2 regions of the Yinghuangia sp. YIM S09857 genome follow, and region 1 is predicted to be linked to the other one. Evidence: riboswitches for the same ligand, from Rfam matches in the RefSeq annotation. Region 1 holds a riboswitch; the other holds the start of a gene.

Region 1 (9,687 bases):
CTCGTGCAGCGCATCGGTGGTGGCGCTCACGTCGAACGGATTGACCACGATCGCGTCCGGCCCCAACTCCTCGTACGCGCCCGCCTCGCGCGACAGGACCAGGGCGCAGCCGTCCTCCGAGACCACCGGAATCTCCTTGGCCACCAAGTTCATTCCGTCACGGATCGGGTTCACCAGCGCGACGTCGGCGAGCCGGTACGCGGCCAGCGACCTCGGGAAGTCGTCGTTCACGTGCAGGATCAGCGGCTGCCATGTCCCGTCGCCGAACTCGTCGTCGATCTCCTTCGCGATGCGCTGCACCGCCGCCGTGTACTCGCGGTACTCCGGCAGATCGTGCCGTGACGGGTAAGCGAACGCGATGTGCACGACCCGGCCCAGCCATTCGGGACGCGTGCGCAACAGGTCCCGGTACGCGAGCAGTCCGCGCACGATGTTCTTGGACAGCTCGGTCCGGTCGACACGCACGATCACCTTGCGCTCGCCGATCACCTCCCGCAGCGCGGCCAACCGGGCCTCGACGTCCGGCCGCGAGGCCCGCTCGCGCAGGAAGTCCGCGTCCGCGCCCAGCCCGTGCACGCCGATCGCGGTGGTGCGTCCCCCGTGCGTCACGGTCATCGCCGTACGGTCGACCTCGGCCCCCAGCACCTCTTCGCAGCAGTCCAGGAATGCCCCGGCCCAGCGCCGGGTCAGGAACGCCGCCCGGTCGGCGCCGAGCACGCCTTCCAGGACGGCCCGCGCGATGTCGTCCGGCAGCAGCCGGAAGTAGTCCGGCGGTGCCCACGGCGTGTGGGAGAAGTGGCCGATCCGCAGGTCGGGGCGAAGTTGCCGCAGCAGTACGGGAGTCAGCGTGAGGTGGTAGTCCTGCACGAGGACCTGCGCGCCCTCCGCAGCCTCGTCCGCGAGCGCCTGCGCGAACGCCGAGTTGTACGCCTCGTACGACGCCCACTCCTTGCGGAAACGCCCGTCGAACACCGGCTTGGTGGCGGTGTCGTAGAGCAGGTGGTGGATGAACCACAGCGTCGAGTTCGCTATGGCGTTGTACGCCCGCGCGAACGTCCCCGGGTCGATGTCCAGCATGTGCACGGCGAGGTCGCCGGTGTCGTGCCCCGCGAGGTCGAGGCGTCCGGACGGGGCCTCCCGGGCCGCGGTGCGGTCCGCCTCGGACAGCGCCGCACACACCCACACCGCGCCGGTCCCCTGGCCCGCCGCCGACAGCCCGGAGACCAGTCCGCCGCCGCCGCGGTGCACGGAGAGCGATCCGTCGTCCTCGGTCCGGAAGGAGACCGGACCGCGGTTGGAGGCGACGAGGACCCGGGCGGCTGCGGTGTCAGGGCTCATGACTCCAACCGTAGCCACCCATCCGGTATGGCAAACCCGCCGTGCCGCGGACGCCCCCGGGGCGGCCCCTCCGGCCCGCGGCACGACGGCCGGGCCGATGCGCTCCCTCACTCCGTCCGCGTCCAGGCGACCGTGATCCGCATGTCGTCGAAGCGCCAGCCCGCGTCCGTGCGCACCGCCGTGCAGTCCGTCCGCAGACCGCTCTCCTGATGCGGCGGCTCGCCCTCGCGCCAGAAGTACACGAGTTGGCTCGCGGTGGCCGTGGCGCGGTCGCCGTCGACGCGCACCAGCACGTCGGCGTTCACGTGCTGGGTCGCCACGCCCTCGACCACGCTCTGCCGGAGGAACGCGACGAGCTCGTCGATCCCGCGCAGTTCGCCCGCCCGGCCCAGTACCACGGCGTCGTGGGCGAAGACTTCGTGGGCGTCGTCGTGGGCCTGGTCATCCAGCACCTTGGACAGGCGGGCGAAGAGGTCGGCTATTTCGAGGCGGTCGGAGACGGTCGAGACGGTCAAGGCGTCGGTGGACAGCATGGGACGGCTCCTTCATTGGTGTGACCAACATTGGGTGAGCCAACACTACGTCGAAATGTTGGTCTGGCCAACACTCAATTAAGGTGGCCGCCATGGACGAGATCCCCCGGCGCCTGACCGCGAAGCCGAGCTGGCTCATCAACCAGCTCTCCGTGCACTCCCGCCGCCTCGTGAACGACGGCTTCGTCGCGGCCGGGGCGCGCGGGCACCACTACCGGCTGCTCGCCGCGCTGCGGGAGTTCGGGCCCGCGAGCCAGGCGGAGTTGGGCCGCCGCTGCCGCGTCGACCGCAGCGACGTCGTCACCGCGCTCAACGGACTCGTCGCGCAGGGCAGCGTCGAGCGCACCCCGGATCCCGACCACGGGCGCCGCAACCGGATCATGCTCACCGCCGAAGGGGCCCGCAGGCTACGGGAGATGGACGCCGTCCTCGACCGCGTACAGGACGACCTCCTCGCCCCGCTCTCCCCGGACGACCGGCAGACCCTCACCCGACTGCTCCGCCGAGCCCTCGACCACCACGAAGGCCGGCCCGAGTCGCGTTCGTCGGACCACCACGAAGGCCGGCCCGGGACCCGTCCGTCAGACCACCACGAAAGCTAACCCGAACCCCGCGCCGAACCCCGCCCCGCGGCCCACCGCCGGGACCACGCCCACCACGAACACCCCTGAAAACCCCGCCCGTTCGCACCCCCGGGGGCAGCCCGCTCAGCCCGCCAGCGCCGTGCGGTTCCGGTACTCCGGGATCGTGATCATCGGCGGCCGCTCGTGCGCGGCCACGTCGTGGCTGCTCACCCGGAAGCCCTTCTCGTCCCGCTCGAACTGCGCGAACACCGTGTTCAGCCCGCCCGCCCCCGTGCGGACCCGCCCGTCCCGGTGCAGGCGCTCCAGCACCGCCTGCCAGATCTCCCCGGCCATCCGCCCGAGCCCCGCCTCGTCCTGGTGGCTGTGCCGGCGTACGCCCACGTCCACCTGCGCCATCGCGTCCAGCCCCACCGATTGCAGCGCGTCCACCAGCATCGCCGTCTCGACGCCGTAGCCGCAGGGGAACGGCAGGCGTTCGAGCAGGCCCCGCCGCACCGCGTACTCGCCGCCGAGCGGCTGCACGAACCCGGCCAGTTCGGGCCAGTACATGTTGAGCAGCGGTCGCGCGACCAGCTCGGTGACCCGGCCGCCGCCCGCCGGCACGACGGTGTCGCCGATCTCCAGCGGGCGGTCGTACATCGCCTTGACCAGCTGCACCGAGGGGTCGGTCAGCAGCGGTCCGAGGATGCCCGATACGAAATCGGCTGAAAAATCACGCAGATCGGCGTCCACGAAGCACACGATGTCGCCACTCGTGACCAGCAGTGAACGCCACAGCACCTCGCCCTTGCCGCGCAGCGCGGGGATGCGCGGCAGGATGTCGTCGCGGTGCACGACGCGCGCACCCGCCCGCGCGGCCACCTCGCCGGTGCGGTCCGTGGACCCGGAGTCGACCACCACCAGCTCGTCGACCAGCGGATACCGCTCCATCAGCTCGGTGCGGACGGTACGGACGATGTCGCCCACGGTCGGCTCTTCGTCCAGCGCCGGGAGGACGACGCTGACCCGGTTCGCCCGGCCGGCCCGCTTGGCCTCCAGGAGCCTGGGCACCGGCCAGTCGGCGGCGGTCGAGGACCGTCGTTCCAGCCAGTGGATCACCTCGGGCAGCACTGTCGCGTTCCCCTGTCGTTGCTTGTCGTGCGCGGGACATCGTCTCGCGGGTCGGACGCGGATGATCGGCCGGCATCCGGTTCGGTTACAGTCTTGGTCACGAGATACGACGATCGCACGTCGGCTCGGACAAACGCGGAGCGGCCGCGCGGTTACCCCCTGGGGGTGGCCGACGGCACATCGCACCGCCATAGAGCTCATCCAGAGGGGCAGAGGGAACGGCCCGTTGAAGCCCCGGCAACCATCCGATTCGGTACACCCATGTGCGCGTCGCACGCGGGGCCCCCGGCGGACTGGTGCCAAGTCCGGCCTGCGGGGACCCCCGTGGGGAAGATGAGGAGAGAGGCCCCATCGCCATGGCTGTGATCGCACAAACCCTGACCCTCGCGCCCGGCTCGTTCGGGTCCGCCGTCGCGCTCTCCTGCCGCGAGTGCGGCGAGCGCTACGAACTTGGTCCCAAGTTCGCGTGCGAGTTCTGTTTCGGGCCGCTGGAGGTCGCGTACGACTTCTCCGGCGGCGTGACCCGCGAGCGCATCGCGGCCGGTCCGAACAACATCTGGCGCTACGCCCCGCTGCTCCCGGTGCCCGCCGACGTCGCGGAGCACCCCAATCTGAACCCCGGCTTCACCAAGCTGGTCGAGGCCCGCAACCTCGGTCGCGAGCTGGGCATCAAGAGCCTTTTCGTCAAGGACGACTCCGGCAACCCGACGCACTCCTTCAAGGACCGCGTCGTGGCCATCGCCGTCGAGGCGGCCCGCAACTTCGGCTTCACCACCCTCTCCTGCTCCTCGACCGGCAACCTGGCCGGCGCGGTGGCCGCGGCGGCCGCCCGTGCCGGGCTGCGGTCCTGCGTGTTCATCCCGTCCGACCTGGAGGCCGGGAAGGTGCTGACCGCCGCGGCGTACGGCGGCGACCTGGTGGCCATCGAGGGCAACTACGACGAGGTCAACCGCTTCTGCTCGGAGCTGATCGGCGACACGGCGGGCGAGGGCTGGGGCTTCGTCAACGTCAATCTGCGGCCGTACTACGGCGAGGGCTCGAAGACGCTGGCGTACGAGATCGCCGAGCAGCTGGGCTGGCGCCTGCCAGAGCAGATCGTGGTGCCGATCGCGTCGGGCTCGCAGCTCACCAAGATCGACAAGGGCTTCCGCGAGCTGGTCAAGCTCGGGCTGGTCGAGGACACGCCGTACAAGGTCTTCGGCGCCCAGGCCGAGGGCTGCTCGCCGGTCTCCACGGCGTGGAAGGCCGGGCACGACGTGATCCGGCCGGTCAAGCCGGACACCATCGCCAAGTCGCTGGCCATCGGCAACCCGGCGGACGGGCCGTACGTGCTGGACGTGTGCAAGCGCACCGGGGGCGCGGTCGAGGACGTCGACGACACCCGCGTGGTCGAGGCGATCAAGCTGCTGGCCCGCACCGAGGGCATCTTCGGCGAGACCGCCGGCGGGGTCACGGTCGGCTGCCTGAAGAAGCTGGTGGAGACCGGGCAACTGGACCCGGAGGCCACCACGGTCGTCCTCAACACGGGCGACGGTTTGAAGACCCTGGACGCGATCGAGTCGACCACCGGCGCGACCGCGACCATCCGTCCCTCCCTTGAGTCCTTCCGAGAGGCTGGCCTGGCATGAGCGTTTCCGTGCGAATCCCGACGATCCTGCGTACCTACACCGGCGGCGCGGCCGAGGTGACGGCCGAGGGGGCCACGCTGGCCGAGGTGATCGAGTCGCTGGAGAAGTCCTACCCGGGCATCGCCGCCCGCGTGCTGGACGACCAGGGCAAGCTGCGGCGCTTCGTGAACGTGTACGTGAACGACGACGACGTGCGCTTCGCCGAGGGCCTTCAGACGGCCACCCCGGACGGTGCGAACGTCTCGGTCATCCCGGCGGTCGCGGGCGGCTGCTGACGGCGGCCGCCGAGGTCCGCCGGGCGCCCCCGGGTGATCCGCTTCGCGCAAGTCCGCCGTACGGTCTCGGCCGTGCGGCGGACTTTTGCGTGGGGCCGCGGCGAGCAATCCATGATCAATGCAGCGGGGCGCGGCATTCGGAACGAAGTGTTCCGTGCGGCAATCCCGCGTGTGCATCGGCGAATCCGGGGAAGCGGGGTGCGGACAACCGCATTTTCCGGAGATTTCGCGGCAACCGCCCGACAATCCCGTGGCCGGGATCACATCCGAAATGCTCCGTTTGTCGCTTTTGATACGGAGTGAAATACGGTCTTCATCCGGAGTTAATCAAAGACATCCGTTTTGTTCCTCCCGGATTTCTCGTCCGTTTGACCTGTTGCGTCGGGCACCCATCCGGATACATTCAGCCGCGGTCGGACGGTTCCACGTACTGGATCTGGTGCGCGGCAACAACTCGCGAACCTGCTTGCCCTGTGCTGACTTCACTCAGTCGGTCAAGAAGTAAGCGAACGACCCGGAGCTGCGGCGCGCAGTTTCCGTGAAAGGGCCAGTAACAGGGGAGTTAGGAATGGCTCAGGGCACCGTCAAGTGGTTCAACGCGGAGAAGGGGTACGGCTTCATCGCGGTCGACGGTGGTGCGGACGTCTTCGTCCACTACAGCGCGATCCAGATGGACGGGTACCGGACGCTTGAGGAAGGACAGCGGGTCGAGTTCGAGATCTCGCAGGGGCAGAAGGGCCCGCAGGCGGACATGGTCCGAGTGACCGGCTGAGCCTGTTCACTGCTCTTCTTGTACTGCTCTTCTTCAGACGTGGCCGAGGCCCGGCCCCCCATTGGCGGGGGCCGGGCCTCGTGCCGTTTGCGGCGCGGTGCCCGAGCGGATCCCGCCGAGGCGGCCGCCGAACACCCGTCCCACCTTCCGGACATCTGTTCGAGTGGGCCCGCGCGAGCGCTTGTGCGAGCGACCGGTACCGGGGGTCCGCTTGCACTCGACCTACCCGAGTGCTAATCATTGGCGTTAGCACTCTGGATGTGAGAGTGACAAAAGGACCGGGCAGACGAGGTCCGGAGGCCGTGGGGGAAGGATCCCCGCGGAGCCGGGTCGTCCGTCGCGGGCGTCGGCCCAGGTCCTCAGCATCCACCCCGTTCTGGGAGGACCTCACCACATGGCCAAGATCATCGCGTTCGACGAGGAAGCGCGTCGCGGCCTCGAGCGCGGGATGAACCAGCTCGCCGACGCCGTCAAGGTCACGCTCGGCCCCAAGGGCCGCAACGTCGTGCTCGAGAAGAAGTGGGGCGCCCCCACCATCACCAACGATGGTGTGAGCATCGCCAAGGAGATCGAGCTCGAGGACCCGTACGAGAAGATCGGCGCCGAGCTGGTCAAGGAGGTCGCGAAGAAGACGGACGACGTCGCCGGTGACGGCACGACGACCGCGACCGTCCTGGCCCAGGCGCTCGTACGTGAGGGTCTTCGGAACGTCGCCGCCGGCGCCAACCCGATGGCCCTCAAGCGCGGCATCGAGAAGGCCGTCGAGGCCGTCTCGGAGCAGCTTCTGAACCTCGCGAAGGACGTGGAGACCAAGGAGCAGATCGCTTCGACGGCCTCCATCTCCGCCGCCGACCCGCAGATCGGCGAGATGATCGCCGAGGCGATGGACAAGGTCGGCAAGGAAGGCGTCATCACCGTCGAGGAGAGCAACACCTTCGGCCTGGAGCTTGAGCTCACCGAGGGCATGCGCTTCGACAAGGGCTACATCTCGCCCTACTTCTCCACCGACCCGGAGCGTATGGAGGCCGTCCTCGACGACCCGTACATCCTGATCGTCAACAGCAAGATCGCCTCGGTGAAGGACCTGCTCCCGCTGCTGGAGAAGGTCATGCAGGGCGGCAAGCCGCTCGCGATCATCGCCGAGGACGTCGAGGGCGAGGCCCTGGCCACGCTCGTCGTCAACAAGATCCGCGGCACCTTCAAGTCCGTCGCGGTCAAGGCCCCCGGCTTCGGCGACCGCCGCAAGGCCATGCTGGGCGACATCGCCATCCTCACCGGTGGCCAGGTCATCAGCGAGGAGGTCGGTCTCAAGCTGGACTCCGCCGGTCTGGAGCTGCTCGGTCGCGCCCGCAAGGTCGTCGTCACCAAGGACGAGACGACCATCGTGGACGGTGCCGGCGACTCGGACCAGGTCCAGGGCCGCGTCAACCAGATCCGCGCCGAGATCGAGCAGTCGGACTCCGACTACGACCGCGAGAAGCTCCAGGAGCGCCTGGCGAAGCTCGCGGGCGGCGTCGCGGTCATCAAGGCCGGTGCCGCGACCGAGGTCGAGCTCAAGGAGCGCAAGCACCGCATCGAGGACGCGGTGCGCAACGCCAAGGCCGCCGTCGAGGAGGGCATCGTCGCCGGTGGCGGCGTGGCCCTGCTCCAGGCGTCCCAGGCCGCGTTCGAGAAGTTCGAGCTGGACGGCGACGAGGCCACCGGTGCCGCGATCGTGAAGCTGGCCGTCGAGGCCCCGCTGAAGCAGATCGCGGTCAACGCCGGCCTCGAAGGCGGCGTCGTGGTGGAGAAGGTGCGCAACCTGACCCCCGGCCACGGCCTCAACGCCGCGACCGGCGAGTACGTCGACCTGGTCGCCGAGGGCATCATCGACCCGGCCAAGGTGACGCGCTCCGCGCTCCAGAACGCGGCCTCCATCGCCGCGCTCTTCCTCACCACCGAGGCCGTCATCGCCGACAAGCCGGAGAAGGCCGGTGCCCCGGCCGGCGGCGCGCCGGACATGGGCGGCATGGACTTCTGATCCGGTGACGGACCAGTAGTCATGCGGTGATGCCGCGGGCCGGTGCGTCCTGCAATCGGCCACGGCACGAGCCGCGAGACACACGCGAAGGGCGGCACCCCCTGCACGGGGGGTGCCCCCCTTCGGCGTTCCCGATCGGAGAAAACCTGTGGCCTGCCGCCCGGCGTGGCTCCTAGCATCGTGAACGTGCCTGCGGGAACTACGAGTTCCTCCAGTCTTTGGCAGACAATCGCGCCCTTAACGCGAAACGCCGGGTTCGAATCCCAAAACGGGACCCGTGACCTGCCCGCAGGCACCCTTGTTCCGCGCCCGGGGAACTGCGCGTCCGTACTGTGTCTCCACGCAATGGGGGCGTCCTTTGAGATAGGAAGCCAACGGACCCGCGACCTTCCCCGGGCGCTCTCTTGGAGCCGCCTGATGACCACTCAATCTCTGGATCTCGCAACGCGCGACGCCGCCCGCGTCGTCGCCCGCTTCCTCGACACCGCGACGAGCGCGACCGGCCGCGCGACGTTCTACAACACCGCCGACGAGCAGTCCGTGCTGGAGCGTTCCGCGCACGCCGACATGGCCGCGCTCGACCGGCGCCTGTACGCGGGCCTGGTCGCGTCGCCGTACGTCCTGGACCGTGCCCGGCAGACCGGCGTGGCGTGCCTGCTTTCCGACGGCGTCCCCACCGAGGACGAGGCCGCGGCGGTTCGCGGAGCGGTGGCGCGCCTGACCGTGCCGCGCATGCTCAACCTGTATGCGATGCTCGCAGCCGAGCGCGTCAACAACGCCCGCGCGCGCAAGCTGATCCTGCGTACCCTCCTGGGCGGCCCCGCACTGGAGTCGTGGGCCGTGCGCTACCGGCGCAAGCTCGCCGCCGCGCTGCGGCACGCGTGGGGCGCGCGTACCGCCGGCATCGTGCGCGCCATCCTGGTGCGCGAGCTCGCGGGCGAGGAACTGGACGCCAAGGAACGCCGCATCGTCGCCGCCGAGCTCGACCGCTGGGCGGCGGGGCGGGACCGGGCCGTCGTCCACGAGTGCGTCGCGTTCGTGTTGGGCGCCACCGGGCCGTTCACGCGGCCTCAGTTGCGTGCGTACGCCGACGCGCGGAGTGACCTCGACGCGGGGCGGACTCTGCCGTACGAGACCCTCGAAGGTCTGCGGGGCCGCTTCCACCCGGACGAACCCGCTTCGCGCGTGCTGGAGTTGACGAAGGGTCGGCTCACGGCGGGACAGCGGCTGGCCAAGCAGGCGCAGGCGGAGCGCGCGGGCGTGGAGGTCGAGGTCGACTTCACGCGCCACGACGCGGTGCGGCTGTACCTGTACGCGTACGAGCGCGGCATGACCGACGAGGTCGCGGACGCGCTGGCCGCACGGGCCCGCCGTACCGCAGCCGGACTCGGCTTCGCGGACCGGCGCGTCGCGCTCGTCCTCGACGG
Region 2 (9,687 bases), on a different contig from region 1:
ATCGGAAGGCTGTTCCGGCGCAGGCGCGAGGAGCCGGAGCCGCCGCTCGTCGACGACGGCACGCTGGTCGTCGTCGGGGAGAGCTTCGACCCGGCGCGCGCCGACTCCGCGGTGCTCGCCGATCTCGCCGGGGCCGGGGTGGTCGTCGAGGGGCGGCAGCTGATGCTGCGTCATGTCCTGCGCCTGCCGGACGCCGCGGCGGTCGCGGAGGCGGGGCGCATTCTCGCGCCGGACGGGTGGGCGGTGGCCGCCGGGCCGGACGGGTCGACGTACGCCGATCGCCCGCAGCGCGTCACGGCACTCGAACTCGCGCGCGAGCGCACCCGCATGGCCGGGCTCGCGCAGCGGCTCGGCGGTGACGCGGAAGGGTGGATTCTGCTCGGGCGCCCATGACGGCTTCTTTTGATCAAGGATGTTCAGGTCTGTTCAACGGTGATCAAGGGCCATGGAAGCGGGTTCAAGGGCCGTGGATTTGATCAAGAGCTTGGAGCCGGTGAATCAGGAGGAGTAGCATCCGCGGTGTTGTAATGCGGATCACACCAGGGTGATCGGCCGTCTTGAAGACCGGGGCAGGTGGCAATGGCGCACAGCGGCGACACCATGACCGTCCTTGTATACAGCGATGACCGCAACACCCGTCAGAAGGTCATGCTCGCGCTCGGACGCCGGCCCGCTGCGGACGCACCCCGGGTGGAGTACTTCGAGTGCGCCACCGAGCCGGCCGTCATCGCCAAGCTGGACAAGGGCGGTGTGGACCTCGTGATCCTCGACGGCGAGGCGACCCCCGCCGGGGGCATGGGCATCTGTCGCCAGCTCAAGGACGAGATCTACCGGTGCCCGCCGGTGCTGGTGCTGGTCGGCCGTCCACAGGACGCCTGGCTCGCCACCTGGTGCCGGGCCGACGCGGTGGTGTCGCACCCGCTCGACCCGGTGACGCTCGCGGCGTCGGCGGCCGAGCAACTGCGCAACCGTGCGGCGTCGCGCGCCGGGGTGTAGCTCTTCCGGGGGCGTGGCGCGGCGGTGCGCGGCCGGGTGTCGGCATACGGACAGGCCGCAATTCCGTTGCCGGGCGCGGCTACGCTGAGTCCGACCTGATCGGACACGTCAGCGGGAGCGGACCATGGGCGCCTCGGCCTCGGTAGCGGTGAACAGCACCACCTCCGGGCAGGCACGTTCCTGGCCCGACGTCCTGTCCGCCCTGATGCGCCGGGAGGACCTGGACGCGGGGACCACCGCGTGGGCGATGGACCAGATCATGAGCGGCGAGGCGACTCCCGTGCAGATCGCCGCCTTCGTGGTCGCCTTGCGCGCCAAGGGCGAGACGGTCGACGAGGTCACCGGTTTCGTCGAGGCGATGTACGCGCACGCGGTGACCATCGAGGTCCCCGGGCCGATCGTCGACGTCGTCGGGACCGGCGGCGACCGCGCGCGTACCGTCAACATCTCCACGATGTCGGCGATCGTCGTCGCGGGCGCGGGGGCCACCGTGGTCAAGCACGGCAACCGTTCGGCGTCGTCCGCGAGCGGTGCGGCGGACGTCCTCGAAGCGCTCGGGGTATCGCTGGACCTGACGCCCGAGCAGGTCGCGCAGACCGCGGTCGAGGCCGGGGTGACGCTGTGCTTCGCGCAGCGCTTCCACCCGGCGCTGCGGCACGCGGCTCAGGCGCGACGGGAGTTGGGCGTCCAGACGACGTTCAACATCCTGGGCCCGCTGACGAATCCGGCGCGTGCGCCGTACACGGCGATCGGCGTCGCGGACGCGCGCATGGCGCCGCTGATGGCCGGGGTGCTGGCGCGGCGCGGGACGACCGCGCTGGTGTTCCGGGGCGACGACGGCCTCGACGAGCTGACCATCACGACGACCTCCAAGGTGTGGGTCGTCCGCGAGGGCGAGGTGCACGAAGACGCCGTCGACCCGCGGGACTTCGGCATCGAGCTGGTGCCGATCGAGGCACTGCGCGGCGGCGACGCGGAGTTCAACGCGGACGTCGCGCGCCGACTGCTGGCGGGGGAGCGAGGCCCCGTGCGGGACGCGGTGCTGCTCAACTCCGCGGCGGCGCTGGCCGCGCTCGGCCCCGGCGAGGGCCCGCTGAGCGAACAACTCGCGTCGGGCATCGAGCGGGCGGCGGACGCCATCGACTCCGGCAAGGCACAGGCGGTTCTGGACCGGTGGGTGGAGACCACGCGCTCGTTCGGGTGACGGTGTCGGGCGTCCCGTCTCACGGGTGGGACGCCCGCTGTCTCATAACTGACGAAGTGCTGTCTCGTACTTCGAGACGCTGTATATCCGTGTTGAGAGACCGGCTTCTGTGGGGTAATAATTCCCCCAGGTCACGAGCGACAGCATTTTGGCCCCGGCTTGCTGTCCGGCAACCCTCCTCCGCGGTGGGGTGCCCCGGGTGATGACCAGGCCGGACACAAGGGTGCTCCGGCAAGCGCGGACCTCCATGAGCCACGGCATCCGGGGTCCCCAGCCCTGGAGAGTCAGCCATGACTGCCGTCGCATTCGCCCCGGTTTCGCCGCTTTCGCCCGCTGAGACTGACGCGTCCAATTCCACCTGTGCGCCACTCGCGGTCGTCGGCCGCGACGTGCGCGTGCCGCTCGTCACCGGCGGCGAAGCGGAGTACGCCGCACTCGACTACGCCGCCAGCGCCCCCTGCCTCCAGCGCGTGTGGGACGACGTCAGCGCCTACCTGCCCTACTACGGCAGCGTGCACCGCGGCGCCGGATACCTGTCGCAGTTGTCGACCGACCTCTACGAGCGCAGCCGCACGACGGTCGCCGAATACCTCGGCACCCGGGTCGGCGACGTCGTCCTGTTCACCCGGGGCACGACCGACTCGCTCAACCTGCTGGCGTCCGTACTGCCGTCCGCCACCCGGGTGTTCGTGTTCGAGACCGAGCACCACGCGGCGCTGCTGCCGTGGCGGCGCACCGCCGACGTCACCCACCTCGCGGCCCCGTCGAGCCACGCCGAGGCGGTCGCGAGCCTCGACGCAGCCCTCGCCGCCGACGCGGACGAACACGGGGGCGACCGGCCGCGCCTGGTGTGCGTGACGGGCGCGTCCAACGTCACCGGCGAGCTGTTCCCGGTCCGCGAACTGGCCCAGGTCGCGCGTCGGCACGGCGCGCGCATCGTTCTGGACGCCGCGCAGTTGGCCCCGCACCACGCCGTCTCGCTCGCCGAACTCGACGTGGACTGGGTCGCGTTCTCGGGGCACAAGCTGTACGCCCCGTTCGGCGCCGGCGTGCTCGCCGGGCGCGGCGACTGGCTCGCGGACGCCGAACCGTACCTGGCCGGGGGCGGCGCCAGCCGCTCGGTGACCGCGGACGCCGTCGAGTGGAACACCGGCCCGGCCCGCCACGAGGCCGGTTCGCCGAACGTGATCGGCGCGTACGCGATCGCCTCCGCGTGCCGCGCGCTCTCCGAGGCCGGCCTCGACGCGCTCGCCGCCCGCGAGGACGCGCTGCTCGCCCGGCTGCGGGCGGGGCTCGCGGGGATCCCCGAGGTGCGCACGCTGGACCTCTTCGGCCCCGAGTCCGCCCGGGTCTCGGTGCTGTCGTTCGTCGTCGAGGGGTGGAACAGCTCGCGGTTCGCCGCCGCGCTGTCCGCGGAGTACGGGATCGGGGTGCGCGACGGGCTGTTCTGCGCGCACCCGCTGGTACGCCGCCTGCTCGGCGGGCGCGCGGACGCGCCGACCGAGTGCGGGGCGCCCGACGCGCCCTCGGGGGAGCAGAACCTGAACGCGATCCGGGTCAGCTTCGGGGCCGGCACGCCGGACGAGCACGTGGACCGCTTCGTGGGCGCCGTACGGGAGTTGGTGCGGCGCGGGGCGAAGTGGACATACCGCACCGACGGCGGACGCTGCGTGCCGGAGTCGGACCCGCGCGGCCCGGCGCGGCTCTGAGGCGGGCCGGGCGCGGGCGGCGTTCAGCAGGGAATGCCGGCTCCGGTGCCCACCAGGCGCCGAAATCCGAAGGACGCGGCCTAGAAGCCGTCGTCGAGGCCGATCGCGAACGCGGCCTCCAGGTCGTGCTTCGAGTAGGTCCGGAACGCGATGTGCGTGGCGGTGTGCAGGACACCCGGCACCTTGTTGAGGCGCCCGGGGATCACGTCCGCCAACTCGTCGTGCTCGCGGACCCGGACCATGGCGACCAGGTCGAACTCGCCCGTCACCGAGTACACCTCGCTCACCGCGTCGATCGCGGTGATCGCCTCGGCGATCTCGGGGATGCGGTCGACAGCTGCCTTGACGTGCACGATCGCGGTGATCACAGCGGCGGCCTCTCCTCGTTCGGTGCGGGGGTACGAGCCTATCCGGCGCCGGTCATCCGTTCGGCCCCGACGGGGTCCCCGGCGGCGGATAGGTCGGCGGGGGCGGGATCGCGGGTGCGGTCGGCAGAGCGTGGACAAGCGGTTCGGGCACGCCGGGTGCGCGGGTGCCGGGAGGCGTACGCGGGACGCGTCGTCGATGGTAGAGCGCCCAGGCGTACAGGAACCCCGCGGCGAAGCCGACGAGATGGGCCGAATAGGCGACATCGGCGTCGCCGTTGACGCCCAGGCCCTGGAAGTAAAGCCACTGGAGCACGAAGTAGAACCCCAGCACCGCCCACGCGGGGAAGCGCAGCGGTAGGAACAGCAGCAGCGGGACGAGGCTGGTCACGCGGGCCTTCGGATACAGGTAGAGGTACGCGCCGAGCACCGCCGCGATCGCCCCCGACGCGCCTACCAGCGGCTGCGCCGAACCGGGGTTGAGCAGCGCGAAACCGTACGTCGCCAAGTAGCCGGCGGCCAGGTAGAACAGCGTGAAGTGGCCGCGGCCCATGCGGTCCTCGACGTTGTTGCCGAAGACGTACAGGTAGAGCATGTTGCCGATGAGGTGCACCCAGCCGCCGTGCATGAACATCGCGAACAGCACGGACAGCGCCGGGATCTTGTCGGGGTCGGCGGCGGTCGTGCAGCGGATCGGGCCGCGCTCGGTGGCCACGAGGTCGGGCGGGTCGACGATGCCGCCGCCGCCCACGAGTTCGCTCGGGATGGCGCCGTACTCGTAGTAGTAGGCGTTCTCGGCGCACACGCGCGCCTCGGGGTCCATGTCGCCGCTCCCGAACCCGGACAGCGGGCTCACGAGGAAGATCACCGCGTTGAGGACGATCAACGCGTAGGTGACCACCGGGGTGCGGCGCACCGGGTTGGCGTCATGGACGGGGAGCAGCATGTCCCTATCGTCACGTCATGCCCGGTTCCTGGCCTGGCAGGCTACCGCCCTAGACCGCCTGAGGTTCACTCGGATGGCCGGTGCACCGAAGCAGACCGGACAGGTCGTGCACTCCGGCGCGACGCAGGCGCGCGATGAGCGCCCGCAGGATGTGGGCGGTCGCCCGGGCATCCGCGGTGGCCCGGTGCGTAGACGGCGCGGGGGACTCGAACAGGCCTGCGAGCGTGGCCAGTTTGTAGTTGGCGACCTCGCCTCGCGAGACCAGCGAGCGGGCGAGCTCCAGCGTGTCGACCACCACAAGGTGCGGCCACGACTCGCCGCAGGCCGCGCAGGCCGCGCGCAGGAACCCGATGTCGAACGGCGCGTTGTGGGCGACCAGTACGGCGTCCCGGGCGAAGTCGTGGAAGGCGGGCAGCACCTCGCGCAGCGGCGGGGCGTCCGCGAGCATCGCGTCCGATATCCCGGTCAGCCCGGTGATGAACGCCGGGACGGGTACGCCGGGGGCGACCAGCGTGGCGAACTCGCCCAGCACGTCGCCGCCGCGCAGGCGCACCGCGGCGATCTCGGTGATGCGGTCGCGCTCCGCGTCCAGGCCGGTGGTCTCCAGGTCGACGACCACGAACACCTGGCGGTCCAGGGGCGTGCCGCGGTCCCAGCGGCCGGACGCGTTTCGCACCGCGCTCGCCGGTTCGGTACTGTCCCGCGCGGGCACGCCGGACCACGGCGGTGCCGCATCGCATGCCCCGGTTTGTGGCACGGAGAGTGGCGCGGACGGGCCGGGTACCTGGCTGCTCATGCCACGGACGGTACGGATCCGCCCTGACACCGGCACGGGCGCCCCTCCCGAACGGCCGTCCGCAGCACGGCTCCGGGCGCGTGGTGCGGGTCCCTGAACAGCCTTGGAGAGGAACAAACGCATGTCGGTCCCGGCCCCCAGCGAGACGACCCGTTGGCGCTGCTCGCTGTGCGGCAACCTGACGCGGTTCGACGTGACCCGGACGACCCGGGCGGTGGAGTTCGTCCACCTCGACCTCGCCGGCGAACCGCGTGTCGACGAGCGGGAGATCCTTGAGGACACGATCGAATCCGTCCGCTGCCGCTGGTGCAACGCCACCGATTCGGTCCAACTCGTGCCCCGTCCGGGTGCCGAGGACGGCGAGACGCCGGGGGCTTGACCGGGAGTCGCGGGAGGGCGCGGGAAGGGAAGGTGCCGGAGGCCCGAGTCGGCCGAGGCACGGCGAACACCCGTCGGCTCTCCGGTGCGGGGGCTGTCCAAGGAGACCTTCAGGACGCCCGCGACCCAGGGCGGCGCTCCAGGCGTAGTGCGGACGCGGCAGAGGCCTCGGTCATGAGGCGGAATGCAGCAATGCCGCCGACTTGTCCGGGCGTTGCGCTGCTTCGGTTTCCGACGCGGCACATCGTCACGTGCGGATTTGCCGACACTCCCGCCGACACGCCGGGCGCCGGCCGCTGTTCCGGAGCGCGGTGCGAGTTCGGCGCGGAGCGTACCGCCGAACGGGTGTACGAGCCGCGGGCGACTCCGTGCCGCCGGGCTCGGCCGGGCCGCCGCGGGTGATGCCGCAGGCCCGAAGGCTTCCGCGACGGGACGCCGAGCCCGCGTACGCGGGCTTCGAGCCCGAAAACCGGTTCCGACCCGCGACGTGCAACCTCCGGGTTGGTATGTCGGACTGGGCCGCTTGACTGCGCGTCGGCACCGGTGCGCTCGCCGGATGTGGCAGTTTTGGGGTGGCGGGGCTTGTCCGGAACACGGCACGCTGGCGGGCCGGAGCCGGTACCGGCGCACGGCCGCGCACGCGGATTGTGCATCGGTTCGGCATCGGCGCGGGGAGGCGTGTCCGGCTGTCCGGGTGGGCAGGCCATGATCAGGAGCACAATCGAGCAGCCTGGGGCGGGGAGACCGGGCCGATACGGAACCGGAGGACCTGTGGGCGAGTCGGACACACGCGCGGAGCCGGGCCACGCTGCCCGCGGCTCCGGCACGTCCGCCCCCGAGTCCGCCGACTCCTGGGCACGTGCCGCGGAGGCGCGCCCCGCGAAGCCGGGTGCGGCCGCCAAGCAGACGTGGGAACACGCGGACGCCTCCGTCCCGGTGCACGCGGACCGGCCCGAGGCCGCGGTCGAGCTGCCGAGACCGATCAGCGGAGAGCGCGCGGACCAACTGGCCGCTCCGGCGGTCGCCGCCGCAGACGAACTCGTCGTCGCCGCGCACGCGGGTGCCCTGGGATCCAACGGCTCCGAGAGCACGTGGAGTTCCTTCACCCCGCCGGTACGCAACGCGACCGCCGCCTCAGCAACAGGCAACGGCCACGCCCCCCTGGGCGCCGAACCCCCGAACGGCGCCCCCCACGCAAACGGCACAAAGAACGAGCCGACTCCCCCCGTGGCAACCCCACCCAGCGCGAACGCCGCACCCACCGAACCTGCGGACGGATCGCGGGGCGAGGCGAGTCCCGGGCGCTCTGTCGCCGACTCGCGAGGCGACGGCGACGGTGCAACCGCGTCGCGCGCACAGGCGGACGAGCCCGGGCGGTCCTCCGAATCCGCATCCAACGTGCCCGACTCGCCCGCCGGGGCCCTGGAAGGGCGCGGCGAGGGAAGTCCAATGGGTGGCGACGTCGGTGCCGCACACGCCGGTGGCGACGCGGCTGCCTCGCGAGAGGGGGCCGGGGCGGAGTCCGACACGCGGGAGGTTGCGCCTCGGGGGCCTTTGCCGGACGGGGTTCGGCAGCGGGTTATCGCGTTGGCGGCGGATGGGCTCGGGGCCATGACGGTGGACGAGATCCCCGTTCCGTTGCGGCAGTTTGCTCGGTTCACCCCCTCGCGTCGGGCGAAGCTCGCGGCGACCCCGCTGGCCGGGGTGCTGGAGAACGACCCGGTGTTCCGGCAACGGATAGCGGAGCGTCTGCGGAGGGGGTTGCCGGATCTTGCGGCGGCTCTCGATGCGGGGCGTCCGCCGGCCGCCGCCGATCCGCTCGATGTGGCCGCCGCCGCGTATCTGCTGCGGCCGCCCGGGTGGGTGGCGTTGCTGGACACGGCCGGACAGGCCGCGGAGCGCGCCGCTCAGGACCGGGCCGGGGCCGAGGCCGCCGCCGTGGTGGAGCGGTTGGAGTCCGAGTTGGGCACGCTGCGCGCCGCAGCGCGGGCCGAGCAGGAGAAGTTGCGGGCGGATCTGGAGGAAGCCCGCAAGGAGGCCGAGCACTTGCGCAGACAGGTGCGCGGGCTCCAGGGCGGCGCCAAGCATGCCGAGAAGGAGGCGAAGCGCGCCCAGGCGGAGTTGGAGACCGTACGCGCCGAGGCGCAGACGGCGATTGCCGCCGCCGACAAGGAGACGCGTCGCCTGCGCGGCCGGGTCTCCGAGGCGGAGTCGGCGTTGGAGGCGAGCCGCCGGGCCGCGCGTGAAGGCCGCAGCATGGAGGACACGCGCGTACGCCTGCTGCTCGACACCGTGCTGGAGGCCGCCCAGGGGCTGCGCCGCGAACTCGCCCTGCCCCCGGTCGGCATCCGCCCCGCGGACACGGTCGACGCCGTCGCGCCCGAGGGTGCGAGCCCAAAGGACATCGCCAAGCGCGCCCTGGAGGGCGACGACCCGGCGCTTCTCGACCAGTTGCTGAGCCTGCCGCAGGCGCATCTCGTCATCGACGGCTACAACGTCACCAAAACGGGTTACCCGTCCCTCGCCCTTTCGGAGCAGCGCGTACGCCTGCTCGGGGGCCTCGCGGTGATCGCCGCGCAGACCGGGGCCGAGGTCACCTGTGTGTTCGACGGCGCGCAGTTGGACGCTCCCGTGCTGCTCGCTCCGCCGCGCGGCGTCCGCGTGCGGTTCAGCAAGGCGGGGGAGACCGCCGACGAGCTCATCCGCCGTCTGGTGCGCGCCGAACCACCCGGCCGTCCGGTGATCGTCGTCTCCTCGGACCGCGAGGTCGCCGACGGCGTGCGGCGGGCCGGTGCGCGCCCGGTGCCGTCGACCATGCTGCTGCGCCGCCTCGCCCGCGGCTGACCCCCGGGCGGCGCCGCGTCCCGCCCGACGTCCCATGCCGCATCCCGTGCCACGTCCGATGCCGGGGCGTGCGATGCGTCCCATCTCGACCGCCGTGGTTGACATGTGACGTTGTGTCAGTGCCCGTCCCTACCGTGTGTTCCAGGAGCAACCGCTCCGTCACAGCTCCATCGGAACGCAACGGAAGAGGTGGACGACCATGCGGGTCTGCTGCCGTACGTGCCGTGCCCGGGGTCCGGCGTGTGCTGATTGTGTGGTCACCCAAATTCTCGACGATAAATCGGACTTTTCGCCCGATTCATCGAAATCCAACGAGTCGGTTCCGGTGTGCCGACACGCCGTGGTCGATGTGGGATATCCCACAAAGCTCCGTAACGACACCGATACGGGTGATTCGCCCGTAGGGCGGAATTCCGGAATTACCGGCTGCCTGGAGCTCTCCCCGGAAA

The links. A riboswitch is a leader RNA that binds a small molecule or an ion and turns the genes downstream of it on or off. The one in region 1 is predicted to bind S-adenosylmethionine.
Region 2: another riboswitch for S-adenosylmethionine. It lies ahead of ACRX5S_RS18030 (aminotransferase class V-fold PLP-dependent enzyme); the one in region 1 lies ahead of thrC (threonine synthase).

Annotation. Positions count from the first base shown of each region.
Region 1 is NZ_JBPKBH010000021.1:71,672-81,358, reverse strand. It holds gene ACRX5S_RS32915 (alpha,alpha-trehalose-phosphate synthase (UDP-forming)) at 1-1,338, opposite strand, end outside; gene ACRX5S_RS32910 (nuclear transport factor 2 family protein) at 1,446-1,871, opposite strand; gene ACRX5S_RS32905 (MarR family winged helix-turn-helix transcriptional regulator) at 1,964-2,473, shown strand; gene ACRX5S_RS32900 (glucosyl-3-phosphoglycerate synthase) at 2,579-3,565, opposite strand; SAM riboswitch class I at 3,760-3,905, shown strand; gene thrC (threonine synthase) at 3,922-5,193, shown strand; gene ACRX5S_RS32890 (ubiquitin-like small modifier protein 1) at 5,190-5,468, shown strand; gene ACRX5S_RS32885 (cold-shock protein) at 6,037-6,240, shown strand; gene groL (chaperonin GroEL) at 6,635-8,260, shown strand; gene ACRX5S_RS32875 (hypothetical protein) at 8,678-9,687, shown strand, end outside.
Region 2 is NZ_JBPKBH010000007.1:389,506-399,192, reverse strand. It holds gene ACRX5S_RS18045 (hypothetical protein) at 1-393, shown strand, start outside; gene ACRX5S_RS18040 (hypothetical protein) at 601-996, shown strand; gene trpD (anthranilate phosphoribosyltransferase) at 1,121-2,200, shown strand; SAM riboswitch class IV at 2,330-2,444, shown strand; gene ACRX5S_RS18030 (aminotransferase class V-fold PLP-dependent enzyme) at 2,491-3,909, shown strand; gene ACRX5S_RS18025 (Lrp/AsnC family transcriptional regulator) at 3,990-4,277, opposite strand; gene ACRX5S_RS18020 (rhomboid family intramembrane serine protease) at 4,330-5,220, opposite strand; gene ACRX5S_RS18015 (exonuclease domain-containing protein) at 5,270-6,016, opposite strand; gene ACRX5S_RS18010 (hypothetical protein) at 6,138-6,395, shown strand; gene ACRX5S_RS18005 (NYN domain-containing protein) at 7,844-9,238, shown strand; gene ACRX5S_RS18000 (hypothetical protein) at 9,492-9,687, shown strand, end outside.